3 regions of the Lysinibacillus sp. FW12 genome follow, and region 3 is predicted to be linked to each of the others. Evidence: riboswitches for the same ligand, from Rfam matches in the RefSeq annotation. Region 3 holds a riboswitch; each other region holds the start of a gene.
The links. A riboswitch is a leader RNA that binds a small molecule or an ion and turns the genes downstream of it on or off. The one in region 3 is predicted to bind thiamine pyrophosphate.
Positions count from the first base shown of each region.

Region 1 (3,435 bases), 1.5 Mb from region 3:
CGTTTTGGCTGGAGCTTCCTCACAAAACCGAAGAAAAAAGAACAGCTCGTTGAGGAAAAACCTGTACAGGCAGAAGACACCAATGTTGCCCAATTATTAAAGGGTATGAAAAAAAGATCGTAATATAGTAGAAGCAGTACAAAACGAAACAGTTTTGTACTGCTTTTTTATATTCTTTGAGGTGAATGAAAAAGTAGTCCTCGATTGAGCGGTGAGGGCGAGTTCACTGCAAAGAAGTGTAACTGCATAGAGTTGAGGAAAACGCACCAAGAAGGGGGATCCTCGCTCGAAAAGTGGGGGAAAGCGCTCCAAGGGGTGTTGTATCCGCTCCAAAAGTAAGGGAAAGCGCTCCAAGAAGTGGTGTATCCGCTCCAAAAGTAAGAGAAAGCGCTCCAAGAAGTGATGTATCCGCTCGAAAAGTAAGGGAAAGCGCTCCAAGGAGTGGTGTATCCGCTCGAAAAGTAAATGGAAAGCGCTCCAAGGAGACAGGTCTCCGCTCGAAAGTAAGGAGAAGCGCTCCAAGGAGTGGTGTATCCGCTCGAAAAGTAAGGGAAAGCGCTCTAAGGGTTGGAGTATCCGCTCCAAAAGTAAAGGAAAGCGCTCCAAAAAGTGGTGTATCCGCTCATAAAGTGAAGGGAAGCGCTCCAAAGAGTGTTGTATCCGCTCCAAAAGTAAGGGAAAGCGCTTCAAGGGTGTTGTATCCGCTCCAAAAGGAAGGAGAAGCGTTCCAAGGGTTGGAGTATCCGCTCCAAAAGTAAAGGAAAGCGCTCCAAAAGCAAATGTCCCCGCTCTAAAAGAACAAACAAAGTTATCATCAGATATAATGGAATTTCTCCATCTAATACTATATAAAAACACAGAACCCGTTCACTCAATAAAGTGAAGAATTAAAGCTCTTTACTAGGACGGTCTTCCGCAAACTGTTAGCAATCACTACGCCTAAAAGAGCACCAATAGTACTGGATGTTAAAAAGGCTGGCATGAAGAATAAGGCAGCTACGGAGGTCCCCATTAGTAACTTTGCATAAGGTACAGCGATCAGTGAAGCAAGAATTCCTGTTCCAATGATTTCGCCAATGCCAGCTAACCACATTTTACTGCTGTATTTATAAGCGAGAGCAGCACATAATGCGCCAATAACACTGCCAGGGATCGCTAATAATGATCCTGTCCCTGTAAGGATTCGAATGATGGCAGTAACAAAGGCAATTAGGACTGTAGGAACTGGCCCTAATAGAATTGCACCTACCACGTTAATTGCATGCTGGATGGGAAAGGCACGTGCAATTCCTGTCGGGATGGAGACAAAGGTAGAGCCTGCTACGGCAATAGCTACTAATAAAGCCATGACCGTTAATTTACGAATTGACATCAAGTTCACTCCTTTTGATAAAGTTTCACTAGGGAAATAAAAAGGCCGCTACCTAAAAACAATAGGAAGCGGCCTCGCGTATACAATGATAATAGCAAGTAGCGCCACTTCCCTCCGCTAGTATGAACTAGATCAGGTTCAAAGGGTCCGTATCTAAACATATACGTCTCAGCCTTTTAAAGACTCCCCTAGTGGTTAATTTTATTTAATTAGTTTACCAACACTAATGTAACATACTGCTAAAAATAGTCAATGATTTTTCAGACTACTTTGTATCTGGATGCATTAAATGAGGTGCTTTTTTCAATGTCCAGACAAGAGCAAGGAAGAAACATGCTAATAATATGATGGAGCCAAAAATATACGGGCTGTTCATATTCCAGTCGAATAATAGACCTGCTAATGCTGGTCCAATCATATTACCAAGACTCATATAAGCATTATTCAAGCCTGCAGCAAATCCCTGTTCTTTCTCTGCAAGCTTTGAGATTAGCGTATTAACAGCTGGTCGAATTAGTGTTGTTGCTGTAGAGAAAATAGTTGCTACAACTAATATAAGGGCAAAGCCAGAAACGAATAATATTAAGAAAATAGCAACGGATGCAATAAATAAATTGACTAATACGACTTTCATTTCACCAAAACGATTAAATAGTGGTGTAATAATAAACATTTGTACAACGACCCCAAAAGCACCACCGACAACTAAAATAATCGCGATATCTACGGGTGTGTAATTAAACTTTTCTGTCACGAATAAGGACAAAGTCGTTTGGAAATTAGCAATGCCGAACGAGAACACGAGCATAATTATGAGCATAACAAAATAAGGCATATGTATGGAACGAGCCATTTGCTTCGCCAGATTGTCTTGCTTTTGTTTCTGCTGAGCAGTGTTTGGTTTGGTAGAAGGTAATAAAAAGTAAGATAAAATAGATGCTACAATGGCAGCAGCTCCAGCTGTGAAAAATGGGAAGTGTAAGCTTACCTTTGCCAAAAAGCCACCAATACCAGGTCCTATCATAAAACCAAGAGACATAGCAGCACCTAACATACCCATTCCTTTCCCACGTTCTTCATAGGTTGTGACGTCGGCTACAAAAGCCATAATAGGAGGTGCAACAAATGCAGAACCAAGACCACCTAAAAAGCGTGCTAGAAAGAGCATCCATACGTCTGTAGCAAGGCCAAAGCCGATTTGTGCAAGACCTGTCACGATAAGACCGAAAATAATTAAATTTTTTCGACCATACTGATCCGAAAGATTCCCAGCAATTGGAGAAAATACGAATTGAGCTAAGGCGAACGTTGCAATAAGCATACCTAGAACTTGTCCTGCTGCACCGAATATTTTTAAGTACTCAGGCATGACAGGAATAATAATCCCAATACTCCCCATTGCGATAAACATGTTAAACATTAAAATATACAAAGCCGCCTTATTGGACTTCTGCTGGGTCATCGAATAAACCCCCTTTTTTTGTAATCAAATATAGTACAGTCTATCATAAAGAATTATCGCTTGGCTATTAGTTAAGATTATTGAAGTGGTTCGATATTTAGAATGGTTTTCCACAAAAGTTTTCTTCTTAGGTTATTTAAGATGACATGTGATGCTATATTTCTAAGTTTTAAATAATAAATTATTCATTTGACAATTGCATGATAGAAGGGGTATGTGAAAATGTGGTCATATACTAAAGTTTCTGTGACAGAAAGAACTGAATTGTTTTTTAACTATAATGAATATGCATGCAGATAAAAACTAGCGAATTGGTGTGTGAACCAATTCGCTAGTTTAAATTATCGTATACTCATTTTAAATTCTAAAAACAATTCATTATATTTTCCTAAATAGTCTGGCCCTAAGTTTTTATAGACCTCTAATGTTTCTCGTTGTTCCTCTGAAGGGTAATAGCGTTCATCAGAAACAACTTCTTCGTCCATTAAGTCCATCGCTGCAATATTAGGCGTAGAATAGCCCACATAATCGGCATTTTGAGCACCAGATTCAGCACTTAGCATAAAATTGATAAAGGCATGGGCACCATCGATATTTTTCG
Region 1 covers NZ_CP139094.1:3,836,349-3,839,783, reverse strand. The annotation lists gene SJW71_RS19815 (VWA domain-containing protein) at 1-123, shown strand, start outside; gene thiW (energy coupling factor transporter S component ThiW) at 872-1,372, opposite strand; TPP riboswitch at 1,465-1,572, opposite strand; gene SJW71_RS19805 (MFS transporter) at 1,638-2,834, opposite strand; gene SJW71_RS19800 (ABC transporter substrate-binding protein) at 3,176-3,435, opposite strand, start outside.
Region 1: another riboswitch for thiamine pyrophosphate. It lies ahead of thiW (energy coupling factor transporter S component ThiW); the one in region 3 lies ahead of thiT (energy-coupled thiamine transporter ThiT).

Region 2 (3,435 bases), 850 kb from region 3:
CCAAATCCAATTTTTACTCCATGTGAATTTTTCACTCACATGGAGTTTTTTAATCACAAAAGGCTTGTGTCGATACTACAACACAAGCCTTTTTTACATTATTGATAAATCTGACTACCCGCTTTTTTAAATTCCTCTGCCTTTTCCTTCATACCTCGATGGATCGCTTCTGTCGTATTCAAGTCTTTTTCTTTAGCATAATTTCGAATATCTTGTGAAATTCGCATACTACAGAACTTAGGACCACACATAGAGCAAAAGTGTGCTGTTTTTGCTCCTTCTGCTGGCAGAGTCTCATCATGATACTCCACCGCTCTTTCTGGATCGAGAGATAGATTGAATTGATCACGCCAGCGGAATTCAAAACGTGCTTTTGATAGTGCATCATCTCGGCGTTGTGCACCAGGATGCCCCTTCGCTAGATCTGCCGCATGTGCCGCTATTTTATACGTAATTACTCCCACTCGAACATCCTCGCGATTAGGTAAGCCAAGGTGCTCCTTTGGTGTCACATAGCAGAGCATTGCTGTCCCAAACCAGCCAATCATCGCTGCCCCAATAGCCGATGTAATGTGGTCATAGCCTGGAGCAATATCCGTTGTAAGTGGACCTAACGTATAAAAAGGCGCCTCCTTACAAACTTCTAATTGCTTGTCCATGTTTTCTTTAATCAGATGCATCGGTACATGACCTGGCCCCTCCACCATCACTTGAACATCATGTTTCCACGCAATCTGTGTTAGTTCACCTAGTGTTTCAAGCTCTGCAAATTGGGCTTCATCATTGGCGTCTGCAATTGAACCTGGACGTAGGCCATCACCTAAAGAAAAAGCAACATCATAAGTCTTCATAATTTCACAGATTTCCTCAAAATGAGTATAAAGGAAATTCTCTTGATGATGATATAAACACCACTGTGCCATAATAGAACCACCACGAGATACAATTCCCGTTACACGATTAGCTGTAAGGGGAACATAGCGTAATAGTACACCTGCATGAATCGTGAAATAATCTACACCCTGCTCGGCTTGCTCAATAAGCGTATCACGGTAAACTTCCCACGTTAAATCCTCTGCTACGCCATTTACCTTTTCCAATGCTTGATAAATTGGCACTGTTCCCACTGGTACCGCTGCATTTCGAATAATCCATTCTCTCGTTGTATGAATATGCTTACCTGTTGAAAGATCCATAATATTATCAGCACCCCAGCGTGTTGCCCATGTCATTTTTTCAACCTCTTCTGCTATAGAAGACGATACCGCGGAATTCCCAATATTGGCATTGATTTTCACATGGAAGTTACGACCGATGATCATTGGCTCCGCCTCTGGATGATTAATATTAGAAGGCATAATAGCGCGCCCAGCTGCAATTTCAGATCGGACAAATTCTGGATCCATATTTTCACGTATAGCTACAAACTCCATTTCAGGTGTAATAATTCCCTGTCTTGCATAATGCAGCTGCGTTACATTTCTCCCTTTTTTTGCTCGTAAAGGCTTTCTTGCCAATTCAGGAAAGACATTTTCATGATTACGCGGATCATCTGCACGATGAAAACCATTATCCTCCGGTTTTATAGAGCGGCCCTCATATGCTTCTACATCTCCTCGCTCTTGAATCCATCCACTTCGTAAGGCAGGTAAACCTTTTGTAATATCTACTTGATAAGATGGATCTGTATAGGGACCACTCGTATCATATACTCGAATAGGGGCGTTTTCTTCATTTCCAAAGCTTCCTGTTGTCGGACTTAATGCAATTTCTCGCATTGGTACTAAAATATCCGGACGGGAACCTTCAACATACACCTTTTTGCTTCCTTCAAAGCTAGACATAATCGTAATGTTCTTTTCACTAATTGCTGACATGAGCTACTTCTCTCCCTTAAATGTTTTTTGTTACAAGGACCGGATCTAGCTCACCCTAACAAATAAATAAAGGCCGAATCCAAAATAATTATTTGGATCCGGCCACGAATGTAAAGGTAGAAATTGCATACACATACTATGCAATAGTTTCTTAACTTTCCCACGCTGGTATGAGCCAGATCAGGTCCAAAGGGTCAAGAAACCTCTAAGCGTTTCCCTCTCAGCCTGACTCATCAGACTCCCCTAGTTAATACTATTTAGTTTGATGCTAGTGTAGCAGATATTACTATGAGATGGAAGTTTTCCATTCATTATTTTTTAATATTCTATCGATTAAGCAAATAATACGTCCGCAAGATAAATCACTATTGTTACCGTTATACAGCTGACAATAGTTGAAAATAAAACAGTTTGGGCAGCTGTTGCCGATTCCACATCGTATTCCAATGCTAGACTAGAGCTATTGCGGGATGTCGGGAAAGCACTGGCTATAAATAGTGATTGAGCGACAACTCCATCTAACCCCAATAAAAAAATAATGGCTAAAGCTACGGCTGGTCCGACAATTAAACGTGTGAAGCAGCTGACGAAAACCGTTTTATTAAACATAGATTTGATTTCAAGCTGCGATAATTGCGCACCTAACGTGATTAGTGCCACAGCAATAAAGCCATCTGCTACATGGTCTATTGGTATTTTAATAAACTGTGGAATACCGATATTAAAATAGTTCATGGCTACACCAATAATCAACGCATGAATGATGGGCATTTTAAAAAAATCTTTAATAATCGTCATTCCTGATTTGGTAGAGGAAATTAAATTATACAAACCATATGTATAAGTTGTCATATTTTGAAAGATTACAAGGATGACCTGAATCGCTACACCAATAGGTTGTGTTACAAAAATCATTTGAGCTACCGGAATGCCATAGTTCCCAGAGTTAATGAGCACAACACTATTTTTAAAAACTGCTGCCTCTGTTTTAACTAAACCAAGCCACTTCGCAAAAAGGTGACTGAGTAGCATTTGGCTCCCAATAAAAAGCACAATAAACAATCCGACCTCTGCCAGTACAGACAGCTCTACACTCGTCTCATATAAATTTACAAAAACAGCTGCTGGCATAAAGCAATATGTAATAAGCTGAGACAACGCTTTTAAATTAAAGCGAAATCTCTTTTGTAAGATAGCACCTACTATAAGTAACACTAAAATAGGTGCAACAATTTGAAAGAAAATCATTCCGAGATACATCATTTCGATGACCCCCTTCCCTTCTTTTATAGTAGTGCCGAATTTCTACTAGGTCAATGTCTCTTCCAATAAAAAAAGACTGCCTATTTGTTTAGGCAGCCCTTCATTTTACGCTAATTTAAAACGATTCACGACTTCTTGCAGTTCATTGGAAATATCGTTCATATTTTGTATAGACTCGGCTACTTTTTGTAACTCTGCTTGTTGATCCATTGCAGATGCACTTACTTGTTCAGCTGAGGCAGCCGTTTCCTCTGAAATTGCTGATATGCTTTGGATGGCCATAATCGCTTGATTT
Region 2 covers NZ_CP139094.1:4,520,157-4,523,591, forward strand. The annotation lists gene thiC (phosphomethylpyrimidine synthase ThiC) at 99-1,877, opposite strand; TPP riboswitch at 2,018-2,132, opposite strand; gene SJW71_RS23195 (AEC family transporter) at 2,211-3,140, opposite strand; gene SJW71_RS23200 (methyl-accepting chemotaxis protein) at 3,246-3,435, opposite strand, start outside.
Region 2: another riboswitch for thiamine pyrophosphate. It lies ahead of thiC (phosphomethylpyrimidine synthase ThiC); the one in region 3 lies ahead of thiT (energy-coupled thiamine transporter ThiT).

Region 3 (3,435 bases):
ACCATTAGCATTCGCCTCTCGTTCAACCGCTTTACCTATTTGATTTAATTTAGACCCTGCTTTAACCTTTGTCATTGCTCGATCAAAAGCACTTTTAGCAACTCGGCATAGTTTTTCTTTGTCCTCATAACCCTCACCAACAACAAATGAAATGCCAGTATCTGCAAAGTATCCATTTAAAGACCCAGAAACATCGATATTCACAATATCCCCTTCTTGAATAACACGTTTTCCTGGAATACCATGTGCCACTTCTTCATTGACACTAATACATGTATATCCTGGGAAATCATATTCCCCCTTAGGTCCAGAAATAGCACCAGCCTCTGCAAACATGCGGCCAGCAATTTCATCTAGCTCAAGTGTTGTAACACCTGGTTTTGTTGCTGCTTTCATGGCTTCACGAATTTCGGCACAAATGCGTCCAATTTTTTTAAAAGCTTCAATCTCATCTTGCGTTTTTACAATCATTTATAACGTCCCTTTCATCTAATATCTATTCTTTAATATAACATAACTTTTTATGCGTATAACGATAAACGCTTTAAATATTGTATGCTTTCCTACAATGCAAAGTGCTAAAAGAGCTATTCATGACCAAAAGTCCCTTCACATGAGTGAAGGGACTTGCTTGTTGTTGAAAAAAGTTGATAATTTTGCTAATGATTCTGTGCGAAAGCGAATATCATCAAGTAGTATAGAACGAAAAGCTTTTATACCCTTTTACAATAAATCATTTGAGGAAACTTTTATTATGCTTTTCTTTGCATTAATTGTGGAGCGGCTGTGAATAAAAGCACGCCTACAATTGCCGTTAAAATGGTTGCTGGCAACATATATGTACCATTATAAATGATAGAATAGATCCATGCATTTTGATCACCCGCATACTCTGCAAAAAATACAGCTCCAGCAATTGTATGTGCTGCGTATCGTAAAAAGCCTGCAAAAACAGTACCTACGATAATGTAAAGTGCCATTTTCGTTTTGTTCATATTTTTTGCAGCATCCAACACAGGTCCACGTACAACTGCTGCTAATCCTACAACTGTAAAGGCAACACCATAATCCAATAATCCTTGAAGCCAGTGCACAATATAAGCACCAAACATGGTTTGCATAACACCCACAAGTAATCCCGTTGTTAGCCCAGCAACTAAGCCCCAACGAAATGCAATTAACATAATAGGCACCATGACAAGACTAACAGAGCCACCTTGTGCCCATACTTTAAAGGATACTTGATCGAGCACAAGGCCAATCGCTGCAAATATCGCAATCTCCACAAGCATTAATAGTCTTTTTTTGTCCATACATATTCTCTCCTTTGTTCCGATGTAGGATACAAGAGCAGGAATAGAAATGCAGACATCTTTTTTATTCCTAAAGAATGAAAAAACGATGCCAGGACAGAGCCTGACATCGTACAAGTGTCGGTTTCTATCCACATCCCTACGCAAGTGTTAACTTACAGGTTCAAAGAGTCAAGGCATTACGTGCCCAGTCTCAGCTGACATCATCAGCTCCCCTTGTGGTCGTTACATCTGAATTTATTTGAACAATCCCATTGTACGCAAAGGATTGGATGATTACAACCTCTTCCATACATTATTTTTTTGAAACTTTGCCGTTTTTCATGCGTAAATATTAAAAAAGGAGGTACAACTATGGAGAACCAAAAAATTTTATCTGCCTTTAGTTATCTTAGTATTTTCTTCGCCCCTTTTATCGTCCCATTAATTGTTTACTTTGTAACGAAAGATAGTGATGTAAAAAGACATTCAATTCGTGCACTTGTCTCTCATTTAATTCCTTTTGTTTTTGGCATCCTATTTTTTATTGTCTTTGTTTTTTCTACATTAAGATTAGATCCAACGTCAAGTAATAATACTGTGATGGTTGTTTGGTTAGTTTCATTTGCCGTTTATGCCATTGTCTCACTTGGTATTGTCATATGGAATATTATTCAGGCTGTTCGAGTAATACGTTAATGTTTCAATTTTAAGCGAAACAGGTAGTAATAATTGTAAAAGGAGCTGTTTTTTAATGAAAGTATCAAACGTTGTGAAAACTGCTGTAAAATTGGCACCTATTGTTATTCCTATCGTCAAAAAAGTAATGGCTGCAAAAAAAGGAACAACTCCTACAGCCACTTCTCGAAAAAAATAAAACAAAGGCGTATTCCCTATTTCGGAAATACGCCTTTCACTTATTTCACTTCAAAGTATGTCTGACTATGGCCATTTAATGTCTTTTCTACATGTAAAACCGCTGGCATTGCAGATTTTAATTCAGGCACATGAGAGATTACGCCAATCATGCGACCAGAATCCTGTAAATCAATTAATGTATCGATTGCTTTATTTAATGATTCCTCATCAAGCGAACCAAAGCCCTCATCAATAAACATCGTTTCAATATGAATATTACCTTGGAAGCTTTGAATTACATCTGCCATTCCTAAGGCAAGGCTTAATGAGGCATTAAATTTTTCGCCTCCCGATAATGTTTTGACATCTCGTAGTTGATCGGTATAGGCATCGTAGACATCAAGACCTAGTCCGCTTTGTTTCGCATGCTTTTCCAATCTATCTGAACGTCTGAGCTCAAATTGACCATTTGATAAATGATAAAGGCGAATATTGGCAGCTTCAGTAATTTGGTCTAAGTAATTAATTTGAATATAGCGCTCAAAAGATAACTTTTTCGAATTTTGGCCGTTTAATAATCCATAGAGCTCCTTTACTCTTCCCGCTTCTTGCTCAAGTAAATGAAGCTCCCTCGCTATTTCTTCTACTCTTTCAATAAAACCTTGGCAAGCTTGAGCAAAACCTCTCAACTGTTGTAAACGTTTAAATGCTTCCTCATAAGATATACGAAGTTGTTCTACTTTGGCTTCCATGGACACTAAATCTTGTTGCTCTTTTCCTTGAAGATACATAGCCCCTTCAGTAATTTGGATTTGCAATGTGTGTACCTGTAAAGCATAGTCACTACAAGCTTTTCGAAGGGTCTCTATTTGCAATAAACTCCGTTTGGCAGCTGTATATTCCTCGTAGCTGTCAAAGCCTATCTCCTGCATGCTTGCTGAGAATTGCTGACGTTTTTCATTCATTTTGAGTTGTAATTCTTCAAAAGTTTGTTTGGCTATTTCCATCGTCAATTTTGCATTACTTGTTGCTTCCTTCGCGCTATGCAATTCGTCTTGACTCTCTTGCCATCTTTTTTGCAAATCCATTTTTTGTTTACTGATATCTGTAAGCTGTTGCTGTAATTGCTGCAAGGTTGGTAAATGGTTTGGCATATGTTTAAGCTGTTCTTCAAGAACTGCTTGCAGTCTTGTCATTTCTTTCAACTGCTCAGCTAAATATTGCTCTAAGTTCATCTGTTTAGTTCGTAGCTGCTCTATTCTCTCACGTTGCTGCTTAAGTTTTA
Region 3 covers NZ_CP139094.1:767,938-771,372, reverse strand. The annotation lists gene map (type I methionyl aminopeptidase) at 1-471, opposite strand, end outside; gene thiT (energy-coupled thiamine transporter ThiT) at 753-1,313, opposite strand; TPP riboswitch at 1,433-1,540, opposite strand; gene SJW71_RS03910 (DUF4870 domain-containing protein) at 1,668-1,991, shown strand; gene SJW71_RS03905 (hypothetical protein) at 2,047-2,169, shown strand; gene SJW71_RS03900 (AAA family ATPase) at 2,210-3,435, opposite strand, start outside.